Regions from separate parts of the Mycobacterium paraseoulense genome, predicted to be linked through region 1. Evidence: predicted binding sites of a transcription regulator. Region 1 holds the regulator's gene; the other holds the start of a gene.
What was found. The regulator LexA, encoded in region 1, represses DNA repair genes until DNA is damaged. The targets are predictions, from matches to a motif close to CGAACANNTGTTCG.

Region 1 (14,806 bases):
GCCGCCACCATGGTCGCGCAGGTCGGGCGCGACGCCGGAGACATCGCGCCGGGCGTGTGGTCGTCCGAAGACGGGGAGGCCGGCCCTTGTAACGATCCCATCCTGGCGGCGACGGCCGAGGCCTGAGCGCGCCGCCCGGGCGAAACGTTAGTTTGGTGGCGTGCTCAGCGGCATCGCGATCGTTCCGTCGGCTCCGCTGCTGGTGCCCGAGCTCGCCGGAGCGGCCGCCGCGGAGGTGACCGACCTGGCCGCCGCGGTGCTGGCGGCGGCCGTCTTGTTGCCCGCGCGCTGGACCGTCATCGGGACCGCCGGGCGCGACGACGCGTTCGGCCCCGGCGCGGCCGGCACTTTCGCGGGTTTCGGCGCGGACATACGGGTCGGGCTTTCCCCGCGGGCCGACGTCGGGGCGCCGGCCGACCTGCCGGTGTGCGCGTTGCTGGCCGCGTGGGTCCGGGGCGAAGTCCGGCCGGACGCCACCGCGCAGGCACGGGTCTACGCCGCCGACCACGACGCCGACACCGCGCTGGCCCGCGGCAGGCGCTTGCGCGCCGAGATCGACCGGTCTCCCGAGCCGATAGGGGTCCTGGTCGTGGCCGACGGCGCGAACACCCTGACTCCGGCCGCCCCCGGTGGTTACGACCCCGGCAACGCCGATGCGCAGCTGGCCCTCGACGACGCGTTGGCCACCGGTGACGTCGCGGCCCTGGCGCGACTGCCGCGGCAGATCCTGGGCCGGGTCGCCTTTCAGGTGCTGGCCGGCCTGGCCGAGCCGGGCCCGCGATCGGCCAAGGAGCTGTACCGCGGTGCCCCCTACGGCGTGGGCTACTTCGCCGGTGCCTGGCAGCTCTGAGGTGGCCGTGCGACCGCTGGCGATCATCGGCCCCACCGGAACCGGCAAGTCGCAGCTGGCGCTCGACGTCGCCGAACGGGTCGGGGGCCGCGCCGAGATCGTCAACGCCGACGCCATGCAGCTTTATCGGGGAATGGACATCGGCACCGCCAAACTGCCCGTCGACCAACGCCGCGGCATCCCGCACCACCAGCTCGACGTCCTGGACGTCACCGAGACCGCGACGGTCGCCCGCTATCAGGCCGCCGCCGCCGCGGACGTCGAGGCGATCGCCGCCCGCGGCGCCGTGCCCGTCATCGTGGGCGGCTCCATGCTCTACATCCAGTCGCTGCTCGACGACTGGTCGTTTCCCGCCACCGATCCCGCCGTGCGGGCACGCTGGGAACAGCGGCTGGCCGAGGTGGGGGTGGGGGGCCTGCACGCCGAGCTGGCCCGTCGCGACCCCGCCGCGGCCGCGGCCATCCTGCCCACCGACGCGCGGCGCACCGTGCGGGCGCTCGAGGTGGTCGAGCTGACCGGCCGGCCGTTCGCCGCGTCGGCACCCCGCATCGGCACCCCGAGGTGGGACGCCGCCATCGTCGGCCTGGATTGCCAGACAACGCTTCTCGACGAACGGCTGGCCCGCCGCACCGACGCGATGTTCGACCACGGCCTGGTCGACGAGGTGAGTGCGCTGCTCGCCACGGGCCTGCGCGACGGTGTCACCGCGTCGCGCGCCCTGGGCTACGCGCAGGTGATCGAGGCGCTGGACGCCGGGGGCGGCGCCGATCGGCTGCGCGACGCGCGCGAGCAGACGTACGTGGGCACCCGACGCTATGTGCGACGCCAGCGGTCGTGGTTCCGCCGCGACCACCGGGTCCGCTGGCTGGACGCGGACGACGGCGCCCGGCTCGTCGACGAGGCCCTGCGGGCCTGGCGCCACGTATCCTGAGCGGGTGGCGCACATGATCTTCGCCAAGGGCCACGGCACCGAGAACGATTTCGTGGTGCTCCCGGACGCGCAGGCCACGCTCGACCTCACCGCGGCCCGGGTGGCGGCGTTGTGTGACCGGCGGCGTGGGCTGGGCGCCGACGGGGTGCTGCGCGTGACCACCGCCGGTGCCGCCCTCTCGGCCGGCGTGCTCGACCGGCTGCCCGACGGCGTGGCCTCGGCCGACTGGTACATGGACTACCGCAACGCCGACGGCTCGCTCGCCCCGATGTGCGGCAACGGCGTCCGGGTGTTCGCGCACTACCTGCGGGCCAGCGGGTTGGAGGCCCGCGACGAATTCGTGGTCGGGTCGCTCGCCGGGCCCCGGCCGGTCACCGTGCACCACGCCGGCGCGGCCCGCGCCGACATCAGCGTCGAGATGGGCAAGGCCAACACGCTCGGTCCGGGAAGCGCGCTCGTCGGCGGCCGGCGGTTTACCGGCCTGGCGGTCGACGTGGGCAATCCCCACCTGGCGTGCGTCGATCCGGACCTGACCGACGAGGAACTGGCGACGCTGGACGTGGCGGCGCCGGTTGCCTTCGACCACGCCCAGTTCCCGGAGGGGGTCAACGTCGAAGTCCTGACGGCACCGGCCGACGGCGCGGTGCGGATGCGGGTGCACGAACGGGGCGTAGGCGAGACCCGCTCGTGCGGCACCGGCACGGTCGCGGCCACCGTGGCCGCGCTCGCCGCCGCCGGTGCGGCCACCGGCAGCCTGACGGTGCGGGTGCCCGGCGGCGACGTCGTCGTCACCGTCACCGACGCCACCAGCTACCTGCGGGGGCCCTCGGTACTGGTGGCGCACGGGGAGATCAGCGAGGAATGGTGGAACGCGCAGCCGCGTTAATTCGAGTGCGCGACGCCGATCCGCCGTGCATCATCGTGTATTGCCTATGACACAACCTGAATTCCAAACTCACGCTCCTGCGGAGCCAAGCACCGGCGAACTCGCCCTGGAAGAACGGTCCGCGCTGCGCCGCGTCGCCGGACTGTCCACCGAACTCGCCGACGTCTCCGAAGTCGAGTACCGCCAGCTGCGGCTGGAACGCGTCGTGCTGGTCGGCGTGTGGACCGACGGCACCGCCGCCGACAGCGAGGCCAGCATGGCCGAGCTGGCCGCCCTCGCCGAGACCGCCGGCTCGCAGGTGCTCGAAGGCCTCATCCAGCGCCGCGACAAGCCCGACCCGTCGACCTACATCGGCTCGGGCAAGGCCCAGGAGCTCCGCGAAGTGGTGCTGGCGACCGGCGCCGACACGGTGATCTGCGACGGTGAACTGTCGCCGGCGCAGCTGACCGCGCTGGAGAAGGCGGTGAAGGTCAAGGTCATCGACCGCACCGCGCTGATTCTGGACATCTTCGCCCAGCACGCCACCAGCCGGGAGGGCAAGGCGCAGGTGTCGCTGGCCCAGATGGAGTACATGCTGCCCCGGCTGCGCGGCTGGGGTGAGTCGATGTCCCGGCAGGCCGGTGGCCGCGCGGGCGGCAGCGGGGGAGGCGTGGGCCTGCGCGGTCCCGGTGAGACCAAGATCGAGACCGACCGCCGCCGCATCCGCGAACGAATGTCCAAGCTGCGCCGCGAGATCAAGGACATGAAGCAGGTCCGCGACACCCAGCGCAGCCGGCGCCTGGCCAGCGACGTGCCCTCGATCGCCATCGTCGGCTACACCAATGCCGGCAAGTCGAGCCTGCTCAACGCGCTGACCGGGGCGGGGGTCCTGGTGCAGGACGCGCTGTTCGCCACGCTGGAGCCCACCACCCGCCGCGCCGAGTTCTCCGATGGTCGCCCTTTGGTGCTCACCGACACCGTCGGGTTCGTCCGCCACCTGCCCACCCAGCTGGTCGAGGCGTTCCGCTCGACGCTGGAGGAGGTCGTCGACGCCGACCTGTTGCTGCACGTTGTCGACGGCTCGGACGCCAACCCGCTGGCCCAGATCAACGCGGTGCGCGAGGTGATCTCCGAGGTCATCGCCGACCATCACGGCGACCCGCCGCCCGAGCTGCTGGTGGTGAACAAGGTCGACGCCGCCAGCGGGCTGACCCTGGCCAAGCTTCGGCACGCGCTGCCCGGCGCGGTGTTCGTCTCGGCGCGGACGGGCGAGGGCATCGACGCGCTTCGGCGCCGGATGGGGGAGCTCGCCGTTCCCACCGACACGGCCGTGGACGTGGTGATTCCGTACCACCGCGGCGACCTGGTGGCGCGGCTGCACGCCGACGGGCGCGTGCAGCAGCAGGAGCACCACCCCGACGGCACCCGGATCAAGGCCCGGGTCCCGGTGGCGCTGGCCGGGCGCCTGCAAGAGTTCGCCGCCCGCTGATCTCCGCGGCGGCCCGACCCCGCCGTCTGCCGACCAACCGTCTGGTTGGTATATGTTGGGCGACAGAGTTCCCAGCCGCCGGAGGTCATCCACATGGGCAGTGCCGTCAAGTACCAGCGCACGCTTTTCGAGCCGGAGCACGAGCTGTTCCGCGAGTCCTATCGGGCCTTCCTCGATCGTCATGTCGCGCCCCATCACGACGAATGGGAGAAGGCGAAGATCGTCGACCGGGGCGTGTGGCTCGAAGCCGGCAAGCAGGGCTTCCTCGGCATGGCGGTGCCCGAGGAATACGGCGGCGGCGGTAACTCCGACTTCCGGTACAACACGATCATCACCGAGGAGACCACCGCCGGCCGCTACAGCGGCATCGGTTTCGGCCTGCACAACGACATCGTGGCGCCGTACCTGCTGGCCCTGGCTACCGAGGAGCAGAAGCAGCGCTGGCTGCCGAAGTTCTGCACCGGCGAGCTCATCACCGCGATCGCGATGACCGAACCCGGAACCGGCAGCGACTTGCAGGGCATCAAGACCCGCGCGGTCAAGCAGGGTGACCACTACGTGCTCAACGGCGCAAAGACGTTCATCACCAACGGAATCAACTCCGACTTGGTGATCGTGGTCGCGCAGACCGATCCCGACAAAGGGGCGCAGGGCTTTTCGTTGCTCGTGGTCGAACGCGGCATGGAGGGCTTCGAACGCGGCCGCCACTTGGACAAGATCGGGCTGGACGCACAGGACACCGCCGAATTGTCGTTCACCGATGTCAAGGTGCCCGCCGAAAACCTGCTGGGGCAGGAGGGCTTGGGGTTCATCTACCTGATGCAGAACCTTCCGCAGGAACGCATCTCGATCGCCATCATGGCGGCCGCGGCGATGGAGCAGGTGCTCGAGCAGACGCTGCAATACACCAAGGAGCGCAAGGCATTTAACAAGCCGATCGGCAGCTTCCAGAACAGCCGTTTCGTGCTTGCCGAGCTGGCGACCGAAGCCACCGTGGTGCGCATGATGGTCGACGAGTTCATCCGGCTGCACCTGGACAAGAAGCTGACCGCCGAGCAAGCGGCGATGGCCAAGTGGTACTCCACCGAAAAGCAGGTACACCTGATCGACCGGTGCCTACAACTGCACGGCGGTTACGGCTACATGCGCGAATACCCCGTCGCCCGTGCCTATCTGGACGCGCGGGTGCAGACCATCTACGGCGGTACGACCGAGATCATGAAAGAGATCATCGGCCGCAGCCTGGGGGTCTAGCCCAAACACCGTTGGTCGACAACGCGATCGGCCGGCCAATTCGCACGGTTACGGCAAACCCGATCGGTGCCCGCCACGCGGCCGGTTTTCTCGGGTAGATCGTGAAAGAGTTAATGGCCTCACGTACCGTCGGGACATGTGTTTCGGGTACGTCGCCCGGGTAATGGCCGACTGCCGAGCCGAAAAGCATGACGCCGCCGGGTACCTGGTGAAGTTCGGCACCGCCTGCGGGCGCCCGGTCGTCACGCAGGACGGCGGCCGTTGCTTATTGCACACGCGGTTGTCGGCTGCGGGTTTCGACACGATTATCCGAACATCGCGCGAGCGACGGTGCGGTTGGCCGCGATTTGAGCGTGGCTCGGCATCATTTCGACATCGGCGTGGTATCCGTTTTTGTAATATTCGTGATCTGACTTCGCATTTTTCGTTGGCGGGAGCAAAGTTATGCGAGCCCGGCAAAAATGCGGTTCGGAACGGGGTTGTTTCCCCGCGGTGGTACCGCGGCTCGCTCGCCGGCTGTGCAGGCGCGGGCGTAGCCGCTGATAGGGGAATAGCCGTCGGCTGGGAGGCTTGGTGAACGGGCAGAGAGGTCACATGCGCAGGCTGGTCGGGAGCGCGCTGGTCAGCTTGACCGCCGCGGCAATTGCCGCCGCCGCCTTGCTGGCGCCCCCCGCAGCGGCGTCCCCCATCGGCGACGCCGAGGCGGCCATGATGGCGGCGTGGGAGAAGGCCGGCGGTGACGGTTCGCCTCTGGGCGCCCGCAAGGGCGATGTGTACCCGGCCGGCGACGGTTTCGCGCTCGACTTCGACGGCGGCAAGATGTTCTTCACCCCGGCGACCGGCGCCAAATTCGTCTACGGGCCCATCCTGGACAAATACGAGATGCTGGGCGGCCCCGCCGGCAGCGATCTGGGTTTCCCGGCCATCAACGAAGTGCCCGGCCTGGCCGGACCCGACAGCCGGGTGGCCACCTTCTCGGCGAGCGACAAGCCGGTGATCTTCTGGACGCCCGACCACGGGGCGTTCGTCGTGCGCGGCGCGATCAACGCCGCGTGGGACAAGCTCGGCAGTTCGGGCGGCGTGCTCGGGGTCCCGGTCGGCGACGAAACCTACAACGGCGAGGTGTCCGCCCAGAAGTTCAGCGGCGGCCAGGTCTCGTGGAACAGGCAGACGAAGCAGTTCACCACCGAGCCCCCGGCTTTGGCCGACCAGCTGAAGGGCCTGCAGGTGGCGATCGACCCCACCGCGGCCATCAACATGGCATGGCGTGCCGCCGGCGGCCCCAATGGGCCGTTGGGGGTCAAGAAGGGCGCGCAGTATCCGATCGGCGGCGACGGGATCGCCCAGGACTTCGCTAACGGAAAGGTGTACTTCAGCCCGGCCACCGGCGCGAACGCCGTCGAAAGCAACATCCTGGCCAAGTACGAGTCGCTGGGCGGACCCGCCGGCAGCGACCTGGGATTCCCCACCGCCACCGAGTCCGACGGCGGCATCCCGTCCAGCCGCGTCGTCACCTTCTCCGGTGCTGACAAGCCGGTGATCTTCTGGACTTCGGAGCACGGCGCGTTCGTGGTGCGCGGGGCCATGAAGGCGGCGTGGGACAAGCTCCGCGGGCCGGCCGGCAAGCTGGGCGCTCCCGTCGCTGACCAGGCCCTCGACGGCGACGTCGTCTCCCAGCAGTTCGCCGGCGGCAAGATCTCCTGGAACCGGGCGAAGAACACGTTCAGCACGGAACCGGCCAACCTCGCGCCGTTGCTGTCCGGCCTGCAGGTGTCGGGCCAGAACCAGCCGAGTAATTCGGCGATGCCGGCCCATCCCAAGAAGTTCACGTGGCAGTCGTGGTGGTTGCTGGCCGTCATTCCGGTGGTCGTGCTGATCGTATTGGCGGGGCTGCTGGCCTTCGGGTGGCGTCGGCGTCGTGCCGCGCAGGAGGATGCCGACTACGAGCCGCACCCCGACTTCGCCGGCGGGTACGACGCCGTGGGCGACCAGCATTGGGGGCACGAGGACGTCACCACCGAACAGTTCGGCCACCAGGTGGGGGCCCCCGAAGCCGAGGCCGCCGGGCGGGTCAGCTGGCGGCGCGGCGGCGCGGACGAGGGTCCATTCGCGGGCGAGCAGGAGGACCCCGACGCGGTGGACACCGACTCCTTCTCCGTCGTCTCGCCTGCGGCCCTGTCGGAGGCCGGCTACCCCGAAATAGAGGCCGAATACGCCGGATCCGAATACGGCGAGTCCGAGTACGGCGAGTCCGACTACGCCGATGCGAATTACGCCGACGCCGAGTACGCCGGCGATGAGCACGAGCCCGCCGACCACGCCGACGACCACGCCGACGACGAGTATCTGGAGGCCGAGTACCGGGATGTCGCCGTGCCGCACGCGCCTGCGGACGCCGGATTCGACGGCGGTGCAGCCGAGGCCGCCGCGCCCGAGGCGGAGTATCCGGACATCGCGGTGGCGCACGTGCCCGCGGACGTCGCCGAGGTCGAGGCCGAGGCCGAGGCCGCCGCCACGGATGCGGAAGCGCCCGCGCCGGCGGTCACCCCATCCGAGCAGCGCGGGGGGCGGCACGCGGCCGCGGACGACGAAGACAGCGGCGCGGGGGCCGGGCCGGCCGGGCGCCCGACCATCCACCTACCGCTCGACGATCCCTACCAGGCGCCCGACGGATACCCGATCAAGGCGAGCGCCCGCTTCGGGCTGTACTACACGCCGGGCAGCGAGCTCTACCACGACACGCTCGCCGAAATCTGGCTGTCCAGTGAGGAAGTGGCCCAGGCCAACGGCTTCGTCAAGGCGGACTGAGCCGGGCGGGGTCGCGCCACGGGGCTAGACCTTGCGGATCACCGTGACGACCTTGCCGAGCACGGTCGCGTCATTGCCGGGAATCGGATCGAACGCGGGGTTGTGCGGCATCAGCCACACCTGACCGCCCGCCCGCTTGAACGTCTTGACGGTGGCTTCCCCGTCGATCATGGCCGCGACGATGTCGCCGTTGTCGGCGACGTTCTGCTGTCGCACCACCACCCAGTCGCCGTCGCAGATCGCCGCCTCGATCATCGAGTCGCCGACGACCTTGAGCAGGAACAGCGTGCCCTCGCCGACCAGCTCGCGCGGCAGCGGGAAGACGTCCTCGACGGCTTCCTCGGCGAGGATGGGCCCACCGGCCGCGATGCGCCCCAGGACCGGGACGAAGGTCGGCTCCGGCAGGGCGTCCGACCCGGCGACGTCGGTGGCCGGCGCCGCCACGTCGTCATCGGCGCCGCGGACGTCCACCGCCCGGGGGCGGTTCGCGTCGCGACGCAGGTATCCCTTGCGTTCCAGGGTGCGCAGTTGATGAGCCACCGACGATGTCGACGTCAGGCCGACGGCGTCGCCGATCTCCCGGATGCTCGGCGGGTAGCCGCGGTTCGTGACCGACGCGCGGATGACGTTCAAGATGGTGCGCTGCCGTTCGGTCAGTGATGAATCGACGGCGTGCAGTCGACCGCCCGCGCCGGCCGATGAGGTGTCGTTGCTGTCGCTCATGGCACTGAATGTAGCCCCACCGCGCCCAAGAATCAAACATGTGTTCGACTGGCGTGTCGCCGTGGCGGACGGGCACAAAATCGCCATCGACATCGTTAATCACAAAGGTGTAACTCTTCGGCGGATCGGGTATTTCAGCCGCATGTCAGCTCTGGGGACCACGGACTTGTCGGTGGCGTGGTCTAGCGTTCGACTCGTGCGACACGCTTCGCTCACATGTTCGGATTTCGAACACACGAGCGATACAGTCGAACAGCTGAGCGAATCTAGTTGACCGGAGGAACGCAGATGACAACCATCCACACGCTGGCGCCGCGTACCAGCAGCCCCCGGCGTCCGGTCAACGGACCGGTGGAGGGCCTCGGCTACGGCCGGGACGCGCTGGCCCGTTCGCGCCGCCCCGTCCCGTCGCGACCGGCGGGCGCGCCCATGCGCTACCGCGGCACGGGCGTCGCGATGTCCGCCGCGCCGCACCGCAAGCGTCCCGTCACGGTGGCCACCACCGTCTGGCTGGCGCTGGCCGCCGGTGCGATCACTCTGTGGCTGGGCCTCGTAGGGAATGTCGGTCAGGTGCTCAACGGCGCCTCCGGGAGTTCGGGAGCGCACGTGCCCGACCGGCTGGCCGTCGTGCGCGTCGAGGCGGGGGAGTCGCTGCAGGACGTCGCGCACCGGGTGGCGCCCGACGCGCCGGCCCGCCAGGTGGCCGACCGCATCCGCGAGCTCAACGACATGAACTCGCCGAGTGTGGTGGCCGGTCAGACCCTGATCGCCCCGGTCGGCTGAGGACCGCCGTGCCGGGACCGCTTATCGGCCGCGTATGCGCGTGCGGGTAAGCGCACGGGTACGCTCGAAGTGCTGCGGTACCTGGTAGTCGGCACGGCGAAGGAGCGGTCATGCATTGCCCGTTCTGCCGTCATCCCGATTCCCGGGTGATCGACTCGAGGGAAACCGATGAGGGGCAGGCCATCCGGCGCCGCCGATCGTGCCCCGAGTGCGGACGGCGTTTCACCACCGTGGAGACCGCGGTGCTGGCCGTGGTCAAACGCAGCGGAGTCACCGAGCCCTTCAGCAGGGAGAAGGTCATCAGCGGTGTCCGCCGGGCCTGCCAGGGCCGGCAGGTGGACGACGACGCGCTGAACCTGCTCGCCCAACAGGTCGAGGACGCCGTGCGCGCCGCGGGGTCCCCGGAGGTCGCGAGCCACGAGGTCGGGCTGGCCATCCTCGGTCCGCTGCGCGACCTCGACGAGGTGGCCTACCTGCGGTTCGCTTCGGTGTATCGCTCGTTTGAGTCCGCGGACGATTTCGAGCGCGAGATTCAGGCGCTGCGCGAACACCGCCAGGTCACCACCCCGAGCTGACGACCCGGCCCACGCCGTCCGGGCCTAGGCTCGTTTTCATGCCTATCGACTTGCATCCCGACCTCGCGGCCCTGGCACCACTCCTCGGGACCTGGGCCGGCCGGGGGTCGGGCGAGTACCCGACAATCCAGCCCTTCGACTACCTGGAGGAAGTGGTCTTCTCCCACGTCGGCAAGCCGTTTCTGGCGTACGCGCAAAAGACCAGGGCGCCGGCCGACGGCAAGCCGTTGCACGCAGAGACCGGATACCTGCGCGCGCCGCAGCCCGGTCACGTCGAACTGGTCCTGGCCCATCCGAGCGGCATCACCGAGATCGAGGTGGGTACGTACTCGGTCACCGGTGCCCTGGTCGAAATCGAGCTCTCCACAACCGATGTCGGACTGACCCCGACCGCCAAAGAGGTGACCGCGCTGGGCCGTTCGTTCCGCATCGACGGCGACGAGCTCTCGTATTCGGTGCGGATGGGTGCGGTCGGGCAGCCGTTGCAGCACCACCTCGCCGCGGTCCTGCACCGGCAGGGCTGAGCCCTCCCGGGTCGGCCGGCCCGGGGTCAGTTCAGATGCCGCACACCGTCATTGACGACGCGTCCCGCCACCCCCACCCAGCCCTCGGCGTTCCACGTGGTTTCGATGATCGATCCCTTGCCCTGGGTGACGTGGAGGTCGCGGCTGAGGTAGTCGGTGATGCGCATCGCGGCCGAGCCGGTCGCCTCGTCTTCCCGCACTCCGAGATTCGCGGCGAACATGCGGGCGCGCAGCGATCCGGTGGCCTGGTCGGTCCAGGCCCACAGGTAGTGCGCCGTGTCGTCGGGAAAGTCTCCCGGGTCGGCGGCGAGAAGCTCGTCGGCCGAACCGAATTCGTGGAGGCCGACCTCGGGCGCCCACTCCGAGCGGGCGCTGATTCCGGTGCGCTCGGCGGCGTAGCTCACCTGCACAAGCCCCGCCGACACCTGCAGCGTGTTGATCGGCGTCCCGTGCTCCCGCAGCCACCACGCCGCACCGACGGTCGGGTGTCCGGCGAACGCGATCTGGATCAGCGGGGTGTAGATGCTGGCGTGTGCCGTGGTTGACCCGGCGGCGGGAACGTCGACGAAAACCGTTTCGCTGTATCCCAATTGAGTGGCCAGCCGTTGCCGGTCGGCCGGTCCCACCTGGCGGGCATCCACGACGCCGAGTGGATTGCCGAAATTCCCGTCTTGATCGGTGAACACCCGCAACACGGTGACGTCGATACCCATGGCCCGACTGTACGGCCCCGGCCGCCGCGGCACCGACCAAGGTGGTTCAGGTGGCGCTGCGTTCGTCGGAATCCATGGCGTTCAGCACGGCGACGCGGGTGGGGGCCGGCCCGCTGACGGCCTTCTCGCCGCCGCCGGTGCGCAACAACGCGCGCAGGGCGGCCTGATCGTATTCGGCGGGCGCGGTGCTGTCGATGAAGCGCTCGACCACGTCGATGAAGCGGGCCGGGTCGTCGTGGAAGGGGAAGTGGCCGGAGCCTTCGAAAATCTCCAGGCGGGAGCCGGGCATGGCGGCGTGGGCCATCCGCGCATGCCCCACCGGGACGACCGAGTCCTTGGCGCCCCAGACGATCTGCACGGGGATGGCCTCGGTCAAATAGCAGCGGTCCAGCATGGTGACGATCTGCCCGCGCCAGTCCACCACCGCCCGCAACGTGCGGCTGAAGGCCGCCGAGGCCGTCGGCTCCGGCAGGTCGTCGAGGATGCGCAGCATGTTGGGCAGGTCGCGGCCCAGCCCCGTGCTGCCCAGCATCGTGCCCAGCACCCGCCCGAAGATCTGGACGGCCGGCAGCACCAGGGGCAGTCGCAGCAGCGCGAGGGCCTCACTGCCCATCGGCAACGAGGCCCACCGCAACACGAAGTTCACGTCCTTGGTGACGCCCCCGGCGCCGACCAGGATCAGGCGCTCCACCAAATGCGGGAACTGGTAAGCGAATTGCATGGCCACCCCGCCGCCCAGCGAGTGGCCCACGATGGTCACCCGCTCGATGTCGAGGACGCTGAGCAGGTCGCGCATCCCGTTGGCGTAGGCGGCGACCGAGTAGTCGGCGCGCGGTTTGTCCGATCGCCCGTGGCCCAGCAGGTCGGGGGCGATGACAGTGAACCGCTGGGCGAGCTTGGCCTGCACGGTATTCCACGTCGTCGAGTTGTCACCGATGCCGTGGACCAGCAGGATCGCCGGCCCGTCACCGGCGATCCGGTAGGCCCGCTTGTAGCCGTGAATGGTACGGAACTCCAGCCGCGGGGCGGCGACCTCACGCACCGGGCGGAGAGTGCTTTTGCGCTTCCGCTCGCTCATGTCGCCAACCTTGGTCTCGGGCCGCGATGAGGCCGGGTGGAAAGGTCAGACCTGGTCGTCGTCGTCCCGCTTTTTCTCCGCCTGCTGGGCGAGGAATCGCTCGAACTCTGCGCCAAGCTCGTCGCCGCTAGGCAGGTCCTCGTCCCGAGTTAGTAACGACCTGTTCTCCTGAGCGTCGATGAAGGCATCGTACTGGCGCTCGAGCGCGGTCACCACTTGAGCAACCTCCGCGCTCGCCTCGACCTGCTCGTCGATCTTGGCCCGGATCACTGCCGCCGCTTCGGTCAACGCCGTCAGCGGCAACTCGAGCGACGCGATCTTGGCCACCTGCTCGAGCAGGGCCTCGGCGGCGGCCGGGTAGTCGGTCTGCGTCAGGTAGTGGGGCACATGCACGGTGTAGCCGACGACCTCGTGACCGTGCTGGGCCATCCGGTACTCCAGCAGATTGGACGCGCTGGCCGGGACCTGGATCTCGGAGATCCACGGCGTGAACTCGGCGATCAGCTCGGGGTTGTTGGAGTGCGCCGTCATCGTGATGGGCCGCGTGTGCGGGACCGCCATCGGGACCGTGCCCAGGCCGATGGTCTGCCGCACGCCCAGACGCTCGGCCAGCAGGCGCACCGCGGTGATGAAGCGCTCCCACTTCAGATCCGGTTCCATGCCGGCGAGCAGCAGGAACGGGGTACCGATGGTGTCACGCAACGCGTACAAGCTCAGTTCCGGCTCGTCATAGTTCGTGAAGTGATCGGTCTTGAACGTCATCAGCGGCCGCCGCGACCGGTAGTCCAGCAATTCGTCGATGGCGAAGGACGCGACCAGCTCGGTGTCCAAAGCCGCCTTCAGGTGCGACGAGGCCAGCCGGATCGCGTGACCGGCGTCGGAGAAACCCTCCAACGCGTGCACCAGCACCGGGCCTCGGCCATCCGACGTCGACAACTGCGGCGCCGGCAGCTCGAGCTCGTACATGCCGGCCTGTCCCGGCTGGTAGTCCGGCTCCTGCGGGTCCTCATCGTGAGCCATCGGGATCGCCTCCTCTCGGGGGTTTCTCCATGGGTGCCCTACCAGTGTCCCCCGAATCAGTGGGCATCAATATCAAACAGCAATGTGAAGTTCGCGTTTCATCCAGAAGAGAACACGTCGGGGGTTGGCAGGGCGAGTCGCTTGCGGGTCGGGAGGGACGCGACGCGTTGAAGTCGGCTCGCCGTGCGGGTGTCAGGCATGATGAAACCGATGCGCGTACCGACCGTGATGCTGTGCCTGGTGGTCGCCGTGGCGACGTCAGTGACGTCGTGCAAGCGGCCGCCGGGCGATCATGCGTCGGCCCCGCCGGCCGCGCCTCCGCGGAGCAGCGCGCCGGTGCAGCGGCTCGGTCAGCCGCAGCAGAAGGCGGTGGCGGGGCCGGTGGACCCCGACAAGCGCGTCGGCGCGATCTTCATCGACGGCGGCCCGCTGCACGTGTGCACGGGCTCGGTCGTGCATTCGGCGGGCGGCAACCTGATGATCACCGCTGCGCACTGCCTGGCCGGGGCCTCCAAGATCACCTTCGTGCCCGGCTTCGCCGGCGACGCGCCCCCGGCTCCGGCCGACGTGTGGAAGGCCGACGCCGTTTATCTCGACCCCCGCTGGACCGCCAGCAAGGACCCCAACGCGGACTATGCAATCGCGCGGCTGAGCAACGACGCCGGGGACTCGGTCGAGTCAAGGACCGGCCTGGCGTTGACGCTGGGCACGACGCCGCCGCCGGGTAGCCACGTCACCGTGATGGGCTATCCGGCCGGCGTGGGCGGTGCGCCCATCGGGTGTCAGGCCAGCACGTCGTTGACCGAGGGCGGGTTCCCCTCGTTTCCGTGCGAGGGGCTGGTGGACGGCACCAGCGGCGCGCCCTGGGTCAGCGGCACCACGGTCACCGGGGTGATCGGTGGTTTCGAGCGCGGCGGGTGCGCCGCGAACGTGTCGTATTCGGCCCCGTTCGATGCGCAGACCGCGCAGCTGCTGACCCGCGCGGACGCCGGCGGGCCCGGCGACCCGGTTCCGGGCGAACTCGACGACAGCTGTTAGCGGCGGAACTGGTTGAGCGCGCGCACCTTGTTCATCACGTCGAGCGCCGCCACCTTGTAGGCCTCGGAAAAAGTCGGGTAGTTGAACACGGCGTCCACCAGGTATTCGACCGTGCCGCCGCAGCCCATGACGGCCTGCCCGATGTGCACCATCTC
Region 2 (14,806 bases), 850 kb from region 1:
CTGCGGTGACGGCGGCGGGCGGCAACGTGGCAATCGTCGGCCAGCCGGACATCGGGCTGCTGGCCGCCGCGGAGATGGGCGCGGATCTGAGCCGGCTCGCCGTGATACCGGACCCCGGCAACGATCCGGTGGAGGTGGCCGCGGTGCTCGTCGACGGCATGGATCTGGTGGTCCTCGGCCTGGGCGGGCGCCGGGTGCCGCATACCCGGGCGCGGGCGGTGGTGGCGCGGGCCCGCAACAAGGGGTGCACCGTGTTGGTCACCGACGGTGACTGGCAGGGGGCGCCCACCCGGCTGGAGGCCCGGGTCTGCGGCTACGAGATCACGCCGGGAAGCCGCCCCGGATTCGGGCGGATCAGCCGGGTGCGGCTGCAGGTCAGCGGGGTGTGTGCGGGACGACGGGTGACCGCCCGGGCGCGAGCCGGGTGAATTCCGGTGACATCCCGGGTGCTGGCCATCTGGTGCATGGACTGGCCGGCGGTCGCGGCGGCCGCGGCCGCCGGCCTGTCCGCGACGGCCCCGGTGGCGGTCACGCTGGCCAACCGGGTGATCGCCTGCTCGGCGGCCGCCCGGGCGGCGGGGGTGCGGCGGGGGCTGCGGCGCCGGGAGGCGGCGGCGCGGTGCCCGCAGCTGCACGTCGGCACCGCCGACGGGGACCGCGACGCCCGCTTCTTCGAGGCGGTCATCGCGGCGGTGGACGACCTGGTGCCACGCGCCGAGGTGTTGCGGCCGGGGCTTCTGGTGTTGCCGGTGCGCGGCGCGGCCCGCTATTTCGGCTCCGAGGCCGACGCCGCCGAGCGGCTGATCGACGCGGTGGCCGCAGCCGGCGCCGAGTGTCAGGTCGGAATCGCCGACCGGTTGTCCACCGCGGTCTTCGCCGCGCGGGCGGGCCGGGTGGTCCCGCCGGGCGGCGACGCGAAGTTCCTGTCGGTGCTGTCGATCCGCCAACTCGCCACCGAGCCGAGCCTGTGCGGCCCGGGGCGCGAAGAGCTGACAGACCTGTTGTGGCGGTTGGGGATTCGCACCGTCGGCCAGTTCGCCGCGCTGTCGGCCACCGATGTGGCGTCCCGGTTCGGTGCCGACGGGGTGACCGCGCACCGGATGGCCCGCGGCGAACCCGAACGGGGCCCGTCCGGGCGGGAGCCGCCCGAGGAGCTGGAGGCCGTGCTGGACTGCGACCCGCCGATCGACCGGGTCGACGCCGCGGCCTTCGCCGGTCGCTCGCTGGCCGGCGCGCTGCACCGGACGCTGATGGCCGCCGGGGTGGGCTGCACCCGGCTGGCCATCCACGCCGTCACCGCCAACGGCGAAGAGCTGCACCGGGTCTGGCGGTGCGCCGAGCCGTTGACCGAGGACGCCACCGCCGACCGGGTGCGCTGGCAACTGGACGGCTGGTTGAGCAGCCGGACCGCGCGCAACCCCCGCCCGACGGCGGCGGTGACGGTGTTGCGGCTGCAGGCCGTCGAGGTGGTGTCGGCCGGGGCGCTGCAGTTGCCGCTGTGGGGCGGCTTGGGCGAGGAGGACAGGCTGCGGGCCCGCCGGGCCCTGGTGCGGGTGCAGGGCCTGCTCGGCCCGGAGGCGGTACGGGTGCCGGTGCTGTCCGGCGGGCGCGGGCCGGCCGAGCGCATCACGTTGACTCCGCTGGGTGACGAACTCCTCCCGCGGGCCGACCCGGGGCTGCCGTGGCCCGGCCGGCTGCCCGAGCCATCACCGGCGGTGTTGCTCGACGACCCGGTGGAAATGCTTGACGCCCAGGGTAACCCGGTGCGGGTGACGAACCGGGGGCTGTTCTCCGCCGACCCGGTAGCGCTGATGGTGCACGGCCGGGACGAGCGGCTGGACTGGTGGGCCGGGCCGTGGCCGGTCGACGAGCGGTGGTGGGATGACCGCCCTGCGGGCGGTCAAGGGGGTGGTCGCACCGCCCGCGCGCAGGTCCTGCTGGAGAGCGAGCGGGCGTTCCTGCTGTGCTATCGCCAGCGGCGCTGGTACCTCGAGGGCAGCTACGAGTGACGGCGCTTACCCGGTGGGCCGCAACGCGTCCGGCGTCAGGTCCTTCAGCGAGGGATACCCGTCGACGGCCATGATCAGGTCCGCCTCTGCCAACAGGGAGCGCAGCACGTGCACGATGCCGTCGACACCGCCGAGCGCCGTGCAGCGATTGGTCGTACAGCTCGGTTTGGTAATCGGCGAAGGCCATGACCGTGGCAGTACCCGGCGTCTGGACGGCCAAACGGCTCGAGCCTCAGGCCTGCTGGTCGCGGACCGCCTGCGCCCGCGCCATCAGCCCGGCGCCCCCGGGCAGCGCACCCACGACGGTGCGGGCCAGCCGGTCGCGCCCGGTGACGCCGTCGGTCCTGGTCTTGCCGGCGCGCAGGTGGCGCCAGCCCAGGCCCGCCCACGACGCCGCGACGGCCGCGTCGGTCACTGCGCCGCGGGCCCTCCGCCGGTCGACCACGGCCAGGCCGAGCGCGGTGGCGGAGTGCACGGCGTCGACCCAGACGCCGGCCGCCAGCACCTCCGGGCCCGGGTTCACTCCCGACAGCAACGCCTGGCCGAGATGGCGAGCGCCCAGGATCCGGGTGACGACGAGCGCCTTGCGATCGACCTGCACCCCGTGGATGTGGTCGAGGACCTCGGACGGGGCGGCCAGCAGCACCGCGCCCCATCCCGCGCGCAGGACTTCAATGAGACGAATCTTCATGCACTACGGGTAACCCGCGCGCGAAGGGCCCAACCCGTTCGATGTACCGGTCGAAGAAGGCCGCCGCGTCCACGTCGACGCCGATCAGCGCGTTGGGTTCCCGCCGGCCCGACCAGTCGGTCACCGTCATGGCGCGCGTCAGCGTCCCCGTGAGTTCGATGTCCACGGTCGCGGGACGGGTGGCGACGAGCCCCGGATCCAGCGCCACGGCGGCGGCCAGCGGATCGTGCAGATGCGCCTGGTATCCGTGGCCGATGTCGTGGTAGGCCTCCAGGTAGAACCGCATCGCGTCCTCGATCACCCGAATCAACGGATTGGACGCCGCCGAGCGGGTGCCGGGCTCGTCGTCCTCGCTCATCGGCGTCGCCGTCGACCCGGCGGCGGCCGCCAGCCTGGCGAGGTGATCCGGCGTCATCGCCACCTGACGGGTCAGGTCCAGGCCGCACAGGATCGGAAGGCGCTGTTGGCCAACGGCGTCGGCGTCCCAGGCGGCCAACACCTCGGCCGCGGCCTCGGGGTCCACGCTGATGTTCCACTCCGCCACCGCGGTGGTGTTGCCCCGGTGATCGTAGGAACCGCCCATGACGACCAACCGGCGCAGCAGCCTCGGCAGCTCCGGTTCGGCGCGCAGCGCCAGCGCCAGATTGGTCAGCGGGCCGGTCGCGACGCCGATCAGCTCGCCGGGGAACGCGTGCGCGGCGCGCACCCAGGCGGTCGCCGAATCGTGGTCGGTGAGCCGGCGATCGGTGGGCGGCAGCTCGGCGTACCCCAATCCCCTCGGGCCGTGGACCTTTGACGGCAGACGCATCGGTCCGGTCAGGGTTTCGCCGGCGCCCCGGGAGACCGGCACGCCGGTGACGCCACACAGCTGCAGCAGGCCCAGGTTGTTCTCGCAAACCTGCTGCACCGCAACGTTTCCCCCGGTGGAGGCGATGCCCACCACGTCGGCGTCCGGGCTGGCGAACAGGTAGATCAGTGCGAGCGCATCGTCGACGCCGGTATCGACGTCGACGAAAACGGGCGACTTCATTGTGTCCAAGATACTCAGACCGGCGGTTAGGCTGTCACGATGCCAACGACGTCGGAGCCCCCCGGGGGGACAGACTTAACGCCGCACTTCGACGATGTGCAGGCCCACTACGACTTGTCGGACGACTTCTTCCGGCTGTTCCTGGACCCGACCCAGACGTACAGCTGCGCCTACTTCGAGCGCGACGACATGACGCTGGAAGAAGCGCAGATCGCCAAGATCGATCTCGCCCTCGGCAAACTTGGGCTGCAACCGGGCATGACGTTGCTGGACGTCGGCTGCGGCTGGGGCGCCACCATGATGCGCGCCGTGGAAACCTACGACGTCAACGTCGTCGGCCTCACCCTGAGCCGCAACCAGGCCAATCACGTCGAGCAGCTGATCGCCCGGTCCGACAGCCCCCGCTCGATGCGGATCCTGCTGCAGGGCTGGGAGCAGTTCGATGAGCCCGTCGACCGGATCGTCAGCATCGGCGCCTTCGAGCACTTCGGGCACGAGCGCTACGACAAGTTCTTCAGCCTGGCGCATGGCCTGCTGCCCGACGACGGGGTCATGCTGCTGCACACCATCACCGGGCTGCACCCGACGGAGATGGTGGAACGTGGCATGCCCTTGTCGTTCCTGTTTGCCCGCTTCGTCAAATTCATTGTCACCGAGATCTTCCCGGGTGGGCGGTTGCCGTCGATACCGATGGTGCAGGAGCGCGCCACCGCGAACGGCTTCACCGTGAGCCGCGTGCAATCGCTGCAGCCGCATTACGCGAAAACGCTCGACATCTGGGCCGCCGCATTGCAGGCCCACAAGGATCAGGCCATCGCGGTGCAATCCGAGGAAGTCTACGAGCGGTACATGAAATACCTGACCGGTTGTGCCGAGATGTTCCGCATCGGCTACGTCGACGTCAATCAGTTCACGCTGCTGAAGTAACTCCCCGCCCACCCCGCGGGCGGCCGCCGCCGTACTACGGCCAGGCCGAGGCGAAGGTGATCACGAGGACGTCGCGCTGCGCCGGGCCCGAGTCGTCGATCGGCCGGATCGGGGAGACGCCGTGCAGGGTGCGGCGGTCGTCGCCCAGCATCAGCGTGCCGGGCTCGGCCAGCGTGGTCGCCAGCAACTGGCGGCCGTCGGAGTCGCACACCGTGCTCTCGCCGCCGATGGCGTTGCGCCGCCCGACCAGCAACGAGGTGACCAGGGTGACGCCGTCGCGGTGCATGCCCTCGGGCGTGGGATGGCCGCCCTCGTCCGTCGACGACCGAATCCGGAACGGATGGACCTTGACGTTCCACTCCGCCACCTCGTCGAGGGCCGCCGCCACCCGGGCCAGCAACCCGATCAGCTTATGCAGCAAGGGATCCCGGGCGAACGCATCCGTCAGGGGCTCGAAGTCGCGCTCCCTGCCGATGTAGAGGGGGTTGGAGTCCTGCGGCTGCACGAACGTGGTCCTGGGCATCGGGCGCAGCACGCGATCGCGCAACGCGTACTGGCCGTACCGGCGCATTCGCTGCACACCGAGCTCGGCCGCGTAGGGGTCGGGGCCCAGGCGCCGCCAGTGCCCGGCGAACCGGGTCCACTCCTCGCGGGCCGCGCCCAGGCCGCGCGTCACGTCGAACGCGGACATCACCGCGGCGCCCGTCGCGGCGACCAGCCGGGCCGCGGCGGCCACCGGGTCGGCGTCCGCCCGCTTTTCGGGAAGAGTCCGGCTCATCGCGCCGGAATACCGCGATCGGATGGGTTGAAACGCCCGAATTACCAATGCACCCCGGGCACCAGGCGCACCAACCGCTTGACTCCTCGCGGTGTCCGGATGCCGGCGGTGACCGCGCGGACGGGCCGCCTCGGTTTGCGTGGGGCCTGGGCGGCCGCGGGCGGTTCGGTGGGCAGCCCGCGGGCGGCGGCGGAGTCGGGGTAACCCAGGTAGAGCTGGTGCAGGATGCGCCGGGACGTCCGCGGCGCGAAATAGTTGCCGGCCTCGGCGAGGGTGCCCAGCGGGGTGTCGATGCGCGCCGGCTTTTCCACCAGGGCCCGCACCACCATGGCGGCCGCCCGCTCCGGGCTGATCGCGGGCACCGGGTTGAGCCGGTGCGACGGCGCGATCATCGGCGTATGCACCAGGGGCATATGGATATTGGTGAACGTGATGTGGTCGGACAGCGTCTCCGAGGAGACCACGTCGGCGAATGCGTCCAGCGCAGCCTTGGTGGGCAGGTACGAGCTGTACTTGGGGTTGCGCGCCTGCACGCCGGCGCTGGAGACGTTGACCACGTGGCCGAAGCGGCGCTCGCGCCAGTGCGGCAACAAAGCCAGCACCATGCGCACCGCGCCGAAGTAGTTGACCGCCATCACCCGCTCGTAGTCGTGCAGGCGGTCGGTGGAGTTGACCACCGAGCGGCGGATCGACCGGCCGGCGTTGTTCACCAGGTAGTCGACGTGGTCGAAGCGGCCCAGGATGTCCTTGATGGTGTGCTCGACCGAGGTGGAATCGGTGACGTCGCAGGTGAAGGCGTGGGCGTCGCCGCCGCCCGTGCGGATCTCGGCGACCAGTTGGTCCAGCGCGTCGGCGTTGCGGGCCAGGGCGAAGACCGTCGCTCCCCTTTCCGCCACCGCGATCGCCGCCGCCCGGCCGATGCCACTGGAGGCGCCGGTGATGATGACGTGCCGGCCGCGCAGCGGATCGCTGCGCCGGGCTCGGTCGGGGTCGAGGTGTTCGGCCCAGTAGCGCCACAGCTTGGGGGCATAACTGGAGAACTCGGGTACGCCGATTCCGCTGCCCCGCAGCGCTTCCCGGGTCTTGTCGCTGACGAACGTCGGCTTGAGGTCGACGAGGTCGAAAACCTCGGCCGGGATTCCCAACTGGGTGGCGGCCATGTTGCGCAGCACCCTGGCCCGCCCGCGCACCTTCAGCACCGGTGCGGCCACCGAGCCGGGCAGCGATCCGCGCACCGGCGGCAGCCCGGCCGCTTTCGCGACACCACGGTAAATGCCGCGCAGCCCAACGGTTTTGGGGGCGGTGAGGTGGAACGCGCGGCCGTCCAAGCCGTCGATATGCATGAGCGCGGCGAGCGCGTCGGCGACGTAGTCGACCGGCACGATGTTGGTGCGGCCGGTGTCGGGCAGCAGGATCGGCGTGACCTTGGGCAATACGGCCAGCGCCGACAATACGCCGAAGAAGTAGTACGGCCCGTCGATCTTGTCCATCTCGCCGGTGCGGGAGTCGCCCACCACTACCGCCGGGCGGTAGATCCGGTAACGCAGCCCGGGCGTCGACCGCACCAGCAGCTCGGCTTCGAACTTCGTCCGGTGGTACGGGGTCGGCAGCTGCTGGCCGACGTCGAAGTCGTCCTCGGTGTACTCGCCGGGGTGCTCGCCCGCCACGGCGATCGAGGACACGTGATGCAGCGTCGCGCCCAGCCGTTGCGCCAGCTCGATCACGGCGCGGGTGCCTTCGACGTTGGTGGCCCGCTGCTCGGCTTCGCCGGCGGTGATGTCGTAGATGGCCGCGCAGTGCACGACGTGGTCGATGCGGCCCAGCTCGGCGAGGGTCTCGTCGGTCAGCTCCAGCTCCGGCAGCCCCGCGACCAGTGGTTTGACCCGCTCACCCCACTCGGAGGCGAGCCGTTCGAAGCGGCCCAGCGACGGCCGCCGGACCAGCACCCACACCTGCGCATCGGGCCGGGCCTCCAGCAGGCGACCGACGACGTGGCGCCCAATAAACCCGGTACCGCCGGTAACGACATACCGCATGCAGCCCATCGTGGCGGCTGGGGGCCACCGCGTCAACCGTTCCCGCGCGTCAGCTGTGGAAGTCGCGAATGCCGTCCCAGTCCACCAGGGTCCAGCCGGTCACCGGGTTACCCGTGATCACCACGCGCCCGATGTTGGGCAGCGGGTGGCTGGTCAGCAGGGTGTCCTTGGCGTTCTTGGCGTTCATCAGCGTCCAGTACTCGATGGCGAACTTGTGCGAGAACAGCACGGGATTGTGCTGGCCGCTGGCGTAGACCTTCTGGATGGCCGCGGTGAACCTGTCGTTGAACTCCCTGCCGTTGACCGACCCGGGGATGCTGTCTTGCCTGTCGCCCCTGAGCCAGTCCGCCGGCGCCAGCAGGTATGTCGCGCCCTCCTGGGCAACCGGCTTGCCCTCGAACCAGCCGGCGTTGATCTCCTGGATGCCTTGCAGCACCTCGACCTGCTTGCCCAGCTCGGCGGCCAGCGGCGCGGCGGTCTGCTGGGCTCTGGCCATGGTGGAGGCGTAGATGCCGTCGTAGTCCTTATGACCCGCCTGGTGGGCGACCTGCTGGGCCTGCCCCTTGCCCTCGGGGCTCAGGCCCGGGCCCGGCACCGAGGTGTCGATGATCCCGCTGGCGTTGGCTTCGGACTCGGCGTGCCGGATGAACGTCACCGTGATGCTGCGTGCCTGCGGCGATCCGCCACAGGCGCCGACGATTACGGCCGCGGTGAGCGCCGCGACGACCTTCGAGACATTCCGGACCAACCTGCGCTTCGGCATGTCGATAGCCTGCCCTGCCGACCGCATCGGTGGGAAGGGTTTGCGATGGTTAGGTGGAGAAAATACGTCAGAAGGAGACTCAGATGGCGATTGACCCGAGTGCGGTCGGCGCGGTGACCGAACCCATGCTGTTGGAGTGGACCGACCGCGACACGCTGCTGTACGCGCTCGGCGTCGGCGCCGGCCTCGACGATCTGTCCTTCACCACCGAGAACAGCCACGGCATCGACCAGCAGGTGCTGCCCACGTACGCGGTGATCTGCTGCCCGGCGTTCGGGGCGGCCGGCAAGGTCGGAACGTTCAACTGGGCCATGCTGTTACACGGCTCGCAGGAAATCCGGCTGCACGCGCCGCTGCCGCCCGCGGGCAAGCTGTCGGTGGTCACCGAGGTCGCCGACATCCAGGACAAGGGCGAGGGCAAGAACGCGATCCTGGTGTTGCGCGGCCGGGGCACCGACCCCGACTCGGAGAAGCTGATCGCCGAGACGCTGACCACCCTGGTGATCCGGGGCGAGGGCGGGTTCGGGGGAGTGCCCGGTCAGCGGCCGGTGGCTCCGGAGATCCCCGACCGCGAGCCCGACGCCCGGGTCCCGCTGCCCACCCGGGAGGACCAGGCGCTGATCTACCGGCTTTCCGGTGACCGCAACCCGCTGCACAGCGATCCGTGGTTCGCCCGGGAGATGGCCGGGTTTCCCAAGCCGATCCTGCACGGGCTGTGCAGCTATGGGGTGGCGGGCCGCGCGCTGGTCGCCGAGCTCGGTGGCGGCGTCGCGGCCAACGTCACCTCGATCGCGTCGCGGTTCACCTCGCCGGTGTTTCCCGGCGAGACGCTGACCACGCTGATCTGGCGCACCGAACCGGGCAAGGCGGTGTTCCGGACCGAGGCGTCGGACGCCGAGGGTTCCGGCCCTCGCGTGGTGCTCGACGACGGCGCGGTGGAATACGTCCAGGCCTAGCGGGACAGCCGGCCCGCAAGGCGGGCGGTGAACTCGCTGGCCCGCGCCGGGCTGTCCAGCGCGAACTGCGCCGCGGTAGCGCGGTCGCCGTCGTCGTAGTGCCGCACCAGGATCGGCACGCCACCGTCGCGCACCGCGTCGAACGCGTCTTCGTCGGTGATGTCGTCGCCGAGATAGACCGGCGTCCGGACACCGGACTCGGCCTCGGTCAGGTGATCGAGCACCCAGCGCAGCGTTTTGCCCTTGTCCCAGTCCAGGTCCGGGCGCAGCTCGATGACCTCGCGGCCGGTGGTCACCCGGAGCCCGTCGCGCCGGCCCGCCGCGCGCACCGCGGCCGCCACCTCGCCGACCCGGTCGCGCGCGGCGTTGCGGTAGTGCACGGCGACCCCGAAGCGCTTGTGCTCCACCACCACACCGGGGATGGCGCCCAGCCGCTCCCGCAGCTCGCCGGCCGCACGCTCCAGCACCGGCACGGCCGTCGCGGCGGCGTCGTTCTGGTGATGCGCGCCGTCGGGCGCCGTCAGCTCGAAGCCGTGACTACCGGCATACCAGATTCCTTGCACCCCAACCCGTTTCGTCACGTCGGCCAGATCCCGGCCCGACAGCACCGCGACCGGGCACCGGGCGGCCAGCTGCTGCAGCGCCTCGGTGGCGCCCGCGACCGGGGTGGCGGCATCCGGGTCGTTGACGATGTCGGACAGCGTGCCGTCGAAGTCGAAGAACACCGCCGGCCGCCGAGCGGCCAGGTCGTCGAGGGCCACCAGCGCGTCGGGCAGCTGCGACATTCGCCGGTCCCCGGTGCGCACGGTCACCTCGCCGAGGTCGGCGACGACCGCGTCCGCGCCGGCGCCTCGCAGCGCGTCACCAGGCCCGGCGTCGACGCCGATGACCAACGCGAACCCGCCGGCACGCGCGGCCTCGACGGCCGCCGCGTCGGTGGTGACGACCACGCACCGGCCCGGTCGCGCGCCCAGGCCGTCGGCCACCCTCGACAGGCTTTCGGGGGAGGAGAAAGCGGCGGTGCCCACCCCGATCTCACGCAGCCGCCCGTCCAGGGCGGCGTCGGATGCGTCGAAGAGCACGGCGTCATGGCGGCGTGGGTCGATGACGACCGGCCCCGACTGTGGCATGCCCCAACCTTCTCACGATGGTCGGACCGGCCGGGAGCGGGTCAGTGCCGCGCTTGTCCGGGGAAAGGCGGGCGCGGCCCCGGCGCGCGGCCGGGGAACGCGCGCGGCGACCGCTTGCGGCGGCGACCGCTGAACAGCAGGACCGAGTCCTGGCTGAGCGCGACCAGCCGCGCCATGCCCAGCTCGATCCCGGCGGCCAGGCACGTGACGTCGAACGCGGCGCCGGGCTCGGCGGTGATGCCGAAGACGAGTTCGTCGCCGTAGCTCAGCACCGCGACCCCGGTGCTCAACTGAACGGCGGTCGGCGGGACGGGCAGCACGCGCACCATCGTCTGGCCCATGAGGCGCAGCCGGTGCCGGGGTCCGGGCACGTTCGTCGTCAAGGTCACGACGGCGCGCTGCGGCAGCCGCGACAGCAGCTGTATGACGTTGTCCCGCACCACGCTCGGCAAGGAGTTGAGCGCCGACTCGACGATGCCGCCGGTGTGGGGCGGGTGAGTTTCCTTGTCGTTCCACCTCGCCTGCACCGCGCGCAAGCGCTGGACCGGGTCGTCGTGTTCGACCGGCAGGTAAGGCGAACGGGCGGGCGCCGGCACCAGGGCGCGCAGCGAGCCCGCCCGCGGCTCCTCCCCGCGGCCGAGCAGCACGGTCCGGAAGCCCTCGGTGGCCGCGGCCAGCGCGACGTCGTCGATGGTGACATCGAACCGGCGGCAGACGCGGTCAACGTCGGCGATCGGGACGCGCACCGTGGCGTAGCGGCGCAGGATGGCGGCCCGGTCCCCCGTCCGCAGCGCGGGCCAGACCGCGGCGAGCACGGCGCCGGTCGCGGTCCACGACGCCCGCCACAGCGCATCGGCCCAGACCTCCCGCCGCCTCGACGGCCGCGAAAGCTGCTTGTCCACGGAGGCATCCGCGAAGGCGTCGTCGTCGGCGTCGTCACACAGCCTGGTGAGCAGATGCGCGGGTGAGCTGCCGCCGAGCAGGCGGTGATGGGTCTTCATCAGGATCGCCCACCGGCCACCCTTCAGGCCCTCGATCACCCAGCACTCCCACGGCGGACGGTCCGGGCGCAGGGGGCGCTCGAGGGCGTGGGAGATGGCCCCGGCCAGCTCGGCGTCGTCGCCCGGCCGGGGGATCGCCACCTTGTGCACGTGCTGGGCGAGGTCGAATCCCGGGCAGTCGACCCAGTCCTGATCCGGCGGGTGCGCACGCGGCACTTGCGTGCAGCGCGGTATCGTCCGAATGCGTTCGGCCAGAAGGCGACTGAGGCGCCGGTAATCGGGTGCGCCGCCGTCGACGATCGCCACGGCGGCGATCGCCAGGCCGGCGTGCTGGTCGGGATCCCGCGCCGTCAGGAATGCCGTATCCAGTGCCCTCACCTGCGCCATGCTCGCCCCCGCCGAAAATCTCGCCTGGTTACCAGTGTCTGCCCGGCCCCCGCGCCCGCGGTAGGCGCGCGGCGTTAAGAGCTTGTTTATGAGTTGAAGATCGGTTTAACAACGGTTGGCCGGGCCGGAGGAAATTCGAACACACATTCGATAGACTGTCGGCCGTGGGTTGGTTTAACGGCCCGCCGAGCTGGGCGGAAATGGAGCGGGTGCTCAACGGCAAGCCCCGCCATGCCGGCGTGCCGGTGGTGCCCGGGGAAGACGCCCCCCTGTCACCCAGGCGCGGAACGTACCGGCCGCCGGACGACACCCGGGCGGCCCGCTCGTCCGTTCCATACGCCGAGCTGCACGCGCATTCGGCGTTCAGCTTCCTCGACGGGGCCAGCACGCCGGAGGAGCTGGTCGAGGAGGCCGCCCGGCTGGGGTTGCGCGCGCTGGCGCTGACCGACCACGACGGCCTGTACGGTGCGGTGCGGTTCGCCGAAGCGGCCGCCGAGCTCGAGCTGCGCACCGTGTTCGGCGCGGAACTGTCCCTGGGGCGCGGGGCCCGCACCGAGACGCCCGATCCGCCCGGCCCGCACCTGCTGGTGCTGGCCCGCGGCCCGGAGGGCTACCGGCGGCTGTCGCGGCAGCTGGCCGCGGCGCACTTGGCCGGCGGGGAGAAAGGGAAGCCGCGCTACGACGTCGACGCGCTGACCGAGGCCGCCGGCGGGCACTGGCACATCCTCACCGGATGCCGCAAAGGCCATGTCCGCCAAGCGCTTTCCAATGGCGGTCCGGACGCGGCGGAGCGAGCGCTGGCCGACCTGGTGGATCGTTTCGGCGCTGGGCGGGTCAGCATCGAGTTGACCCACCACGGTCAACCGCTCGACGACGAGCGCAACGCGGCGCTGGCCGCCCTCGCGCCGCGCTTCGGCGTCGGCGTCGTCGCCACCACCGGGGCGCATTTCGCGGGGCCGTCGCGGCGTCGGCTGGCCATGGCGATGGGCGCCATCCGGGCGCGGCAGTCCCTGGACGCCGCCGCGGGCTGGCTGGCCCCACTGGGTGGTTCGCACCTGCGGTCCGGCGAGGAGATGGCCCGGCTGTTCGGCCAGCGGCCCGAGGCGGTGACCGCCGCCGCCGAGCTCGGTGAACAGTGCGCATTCGGGCTGGCGTTGATCGCCCCGCAGCTGCCGCCCTTCGACGTGCCCGCCGGGCACACCGAGGACAGCTGGCTGCGGCAACTGACCATGATGGGGGCGCGAGACCGCTACGGGCCGGCCGATGCCGCGCCGCGCGCGTACTCCCAGATCGAACACGAGTTGAAAGTCATTGCGCACCTGACGTTCCCGGGCTACTTCCTGGTGGTCCACGACATCGCCCGGTTCTGCCGGTGCAACAACATCCTGTGTCAGGGCAGGGGATCGGCGGCCAACTCCGCGGTTTGTTACGCCCTGGGCGTCACCGCGGTGGATCCGGTGGCCAACGAGCTGTTGTTCGAGCGCTTTCTGTCGCCCGCCCGTGACGGACCGCCCGACATCGACATGGACATCGAGTCCGACCAGCGCGAAAAGGTCATCCAGTACGTCTACGACCGCTACGGCCGCGACTACGCCGCCCAGGTCGCCAACGTCATCACCTACCGGGGACGGATCGCGGTGCGCGACATGGCCCGCGCCCTGGGGTTCTCGCAGGGCCAGCAGGACGCCTGGAGCAAGCAGCTCGGCCATTGGGACGGGCTCGCCGATTCGCCCGATGTCGAGGGCATCCCACCGCCGGTGGTCGACCTGGCCAACCAGATTCGTAACTTGCCGCGGCACATGGGTATTCACTCCGGCGGCATGGTGATCTGCGACCGGCCGATCGCCGACGTGTGCCCGGTTGAGTGGGCGCGCATGGAGAACCGCAGCGTCCTGCAGTGGGACAAGGATGACTGCGCGGCAATCGGTTTGGTGAAGTTCGACCTGCTCGGGCTGGGCATGCTGTCAGCGCTGCACTACGCGATCGACCTGGTGGCAGAGCACAAGGGGATCGACGTGGACCTGGCCAGGCTCGACCTCTCGGAGCCGGCGGTGTACGAGATGCTGGCGCACGCCGACTCCGTCGGCGTGTTCCAGGTGGAGTCGCGGGCGCAGATGGCGACCCTGCCGCGGCTGAAGCCGCGGATCTTCTACGACCTGGTGGTCGAGGTCGCCCTGATCCGGCCCGGGCCCATCCAGGGCGGATCGGTGCACCCCTACATCCGCCGGCGCAACGGGCTGGACCCGGTCGTCTACGACCACCCGTCCATGGAGCCGGCGCTGCGAAAGACGCTGGGGGTGCCGCTCTTTCAGGAGCAGCTGATGCAGCTCGCGGTCGACTGCGCCGGCTTTTCGGCCGCCGAGGCCGACCAGCTGCGCCGCGCGATGGGCTCCAAGCGTTCCACCGAGCGCATGCGGCGGCTGCGCGGCCGGTTCTATGACGGCATGCGCGCGCTGCACGGTGCCCCCGACGAGGTGATCGACCGGACCTACGAAAAGCTGGAGGCCTTCGCCAATTTCGGCTTCCCGGAGAGCCACGCGCTGAGTTTCGCGTCGCTGGTGTTCTATTCGTCGTGGTTCAAGCTGCATCACCCGGCGGCGTTCTGCGCGGCGCTGCTGCGGGCGCAGCCGATGGGTTTCTATTCGCCGCAGTCGCTGGTGGCCGACGCACGCCGGCACGGCGTGACGGTGCACGGCCCGGACGTCAACGCCAGCCTGGCGCACGCCACCTTGGAAGATGCAGGGAACGCCGTCCGCCTCGGGCTGGGCGCCGTTCGCCACATCGGCGACGACCTCGCCGAGCGGCTGGTCGAGGAGCGAAACACCAACGGCGCGTTCGCTTCCCTGCTGGACCTGACGACCCGGCTGCAGCTCTCGGTGCCGCAGACGGAGGCGCTGGCGACGGCCGGGGCGCTGGGTTGCTTTTCCATGTCCCGGCGCGAGGCGCTGTGGGCGGCCGGGGCGGCCGCCACCCAACGCCCGGACCGGTTACCGGGCGTGGGCTCGTCGTCGCATGTCCCGGCGTTGCCCGGGATGAGCGAGCTGGAGCTGGCCGCCGCCGACGTGTGGGCCACCGGCGTGTCCCCGGACAGCTACCCG

Region 2: G6N51_RS24055 (error-prone DNA polymerase) is a predicted target of LexA. The motif match lies at 11,845-11,858, and genes of this name have one in related genera.

What each region holds. Positions count from the first base shown of each region.
Region 1 covers NZ_AP022619.1:5,978,277-5,993,082, forward strand. The annotation lists gene G6N51_RS28135 (DMT family transporter) at 1-126, shown strand, start outside; gene G6N51_RS28140 (class III extradiol ring-cleavage dioxygenase family protein) at 161-850, shown strand; gene miaA (tRNA (adenosine(37)-N6)-dimethylallyltransferase MiaA) at 858-1,781, shown strand; gene dapF (diaminopimelate epimerase) at 1,795-2,667, shown strand; gene hflX (GTPase HflX) at 2,714-4,135, shown strand; gene G6N51_RS28160 (acyl-CoA dehydrogenase family protein) at 4,229-5,389, shown strand; gene G6N51_RS28165 (LGFP repeat-containing protein) at 5,963-8,197, shown strand; gene lexA (transcriptional repressor LexA) at 8,222-8,920, opposite strand; gene G6N51_RS28175 (LysM peptidoglycan-binding domain-containing protein) at 9,209-9,703, shown strand; gene nrdR (transcriptional regulator NrdR) at 9,814-10,278, shown strand; gene G6N51_RS28185 (peroxynitrite isomerase) at 10,317-10,802, shown strand; gene G6N51_RS28190 (PhzF family phenazine biosynthesis protein) at 10,829-11,515, opposite strand; gene G6N51_RS28195 (alpha/beta fold hydrolase) at 11,562-12,593, opposite strand; gene G6N51_RS28200 (proteasome assembly chaperone family protein) at 12,639-13,613, opposite strand; gene G6N51_RS28205 (trypsin-like serine peptidase) at 13,812-14,651, shown strand; gene sthA (Si-specific NAD(P)(+) transhydrogenase) at 14,648-14,806, opposite strand, start outside.
Region 2 covers NZ_AP022619.1:5,127,869-5,142,674, forward strand. The annotation lists gene G6N51_RS23995 (hypothetical protein) at 1-428, shown strand, start outside; gene G6N51_RS24000 (DNA polymerase Y family protein) at 465-2,009, shown strand; partial or broken gene G6N51_RS24005 (lactate 2-monooxygenase) at 2,016-2,147, opposite strand; gene G6N51_RS24010 (hypothetical protein) at 2,242-2,700, opposite strand; gene G6N51_RS24015 (nucleoside hydrolase) at 2,681-3,730, opposite strand; gene cmaA1 (cyclopropane mycolic acid synthase CmaA1) at 3,770-4,657, shown strand; gene G6N51_RS24025 (2OG-Fe dioxygenase family protein) at 4,692-5,435, opposite strand; gene G6N51_RS24030 (SDR family oxidoreductase) at 5,477-7,471, opposite strand; gene G6N51_RS24035 (histidine phosphatase family protein) at 7,521-8,234, opposite strand; gene G6N51_RS24040 (MaoC family dehydratase) at 8,318-9,190, shown strand; gene otsB (trehalose-phosphatase) at 9,187-10,320, opposite strand; gene G6N51_RS24050 (wax ester/triacylglycerol synthase domain-containing protein) at 10,362-11,708, opposite strand; gene G6N51_RS24055 (error-prone DNA polymerase) at 11,873-14,806, shown strand, end outside.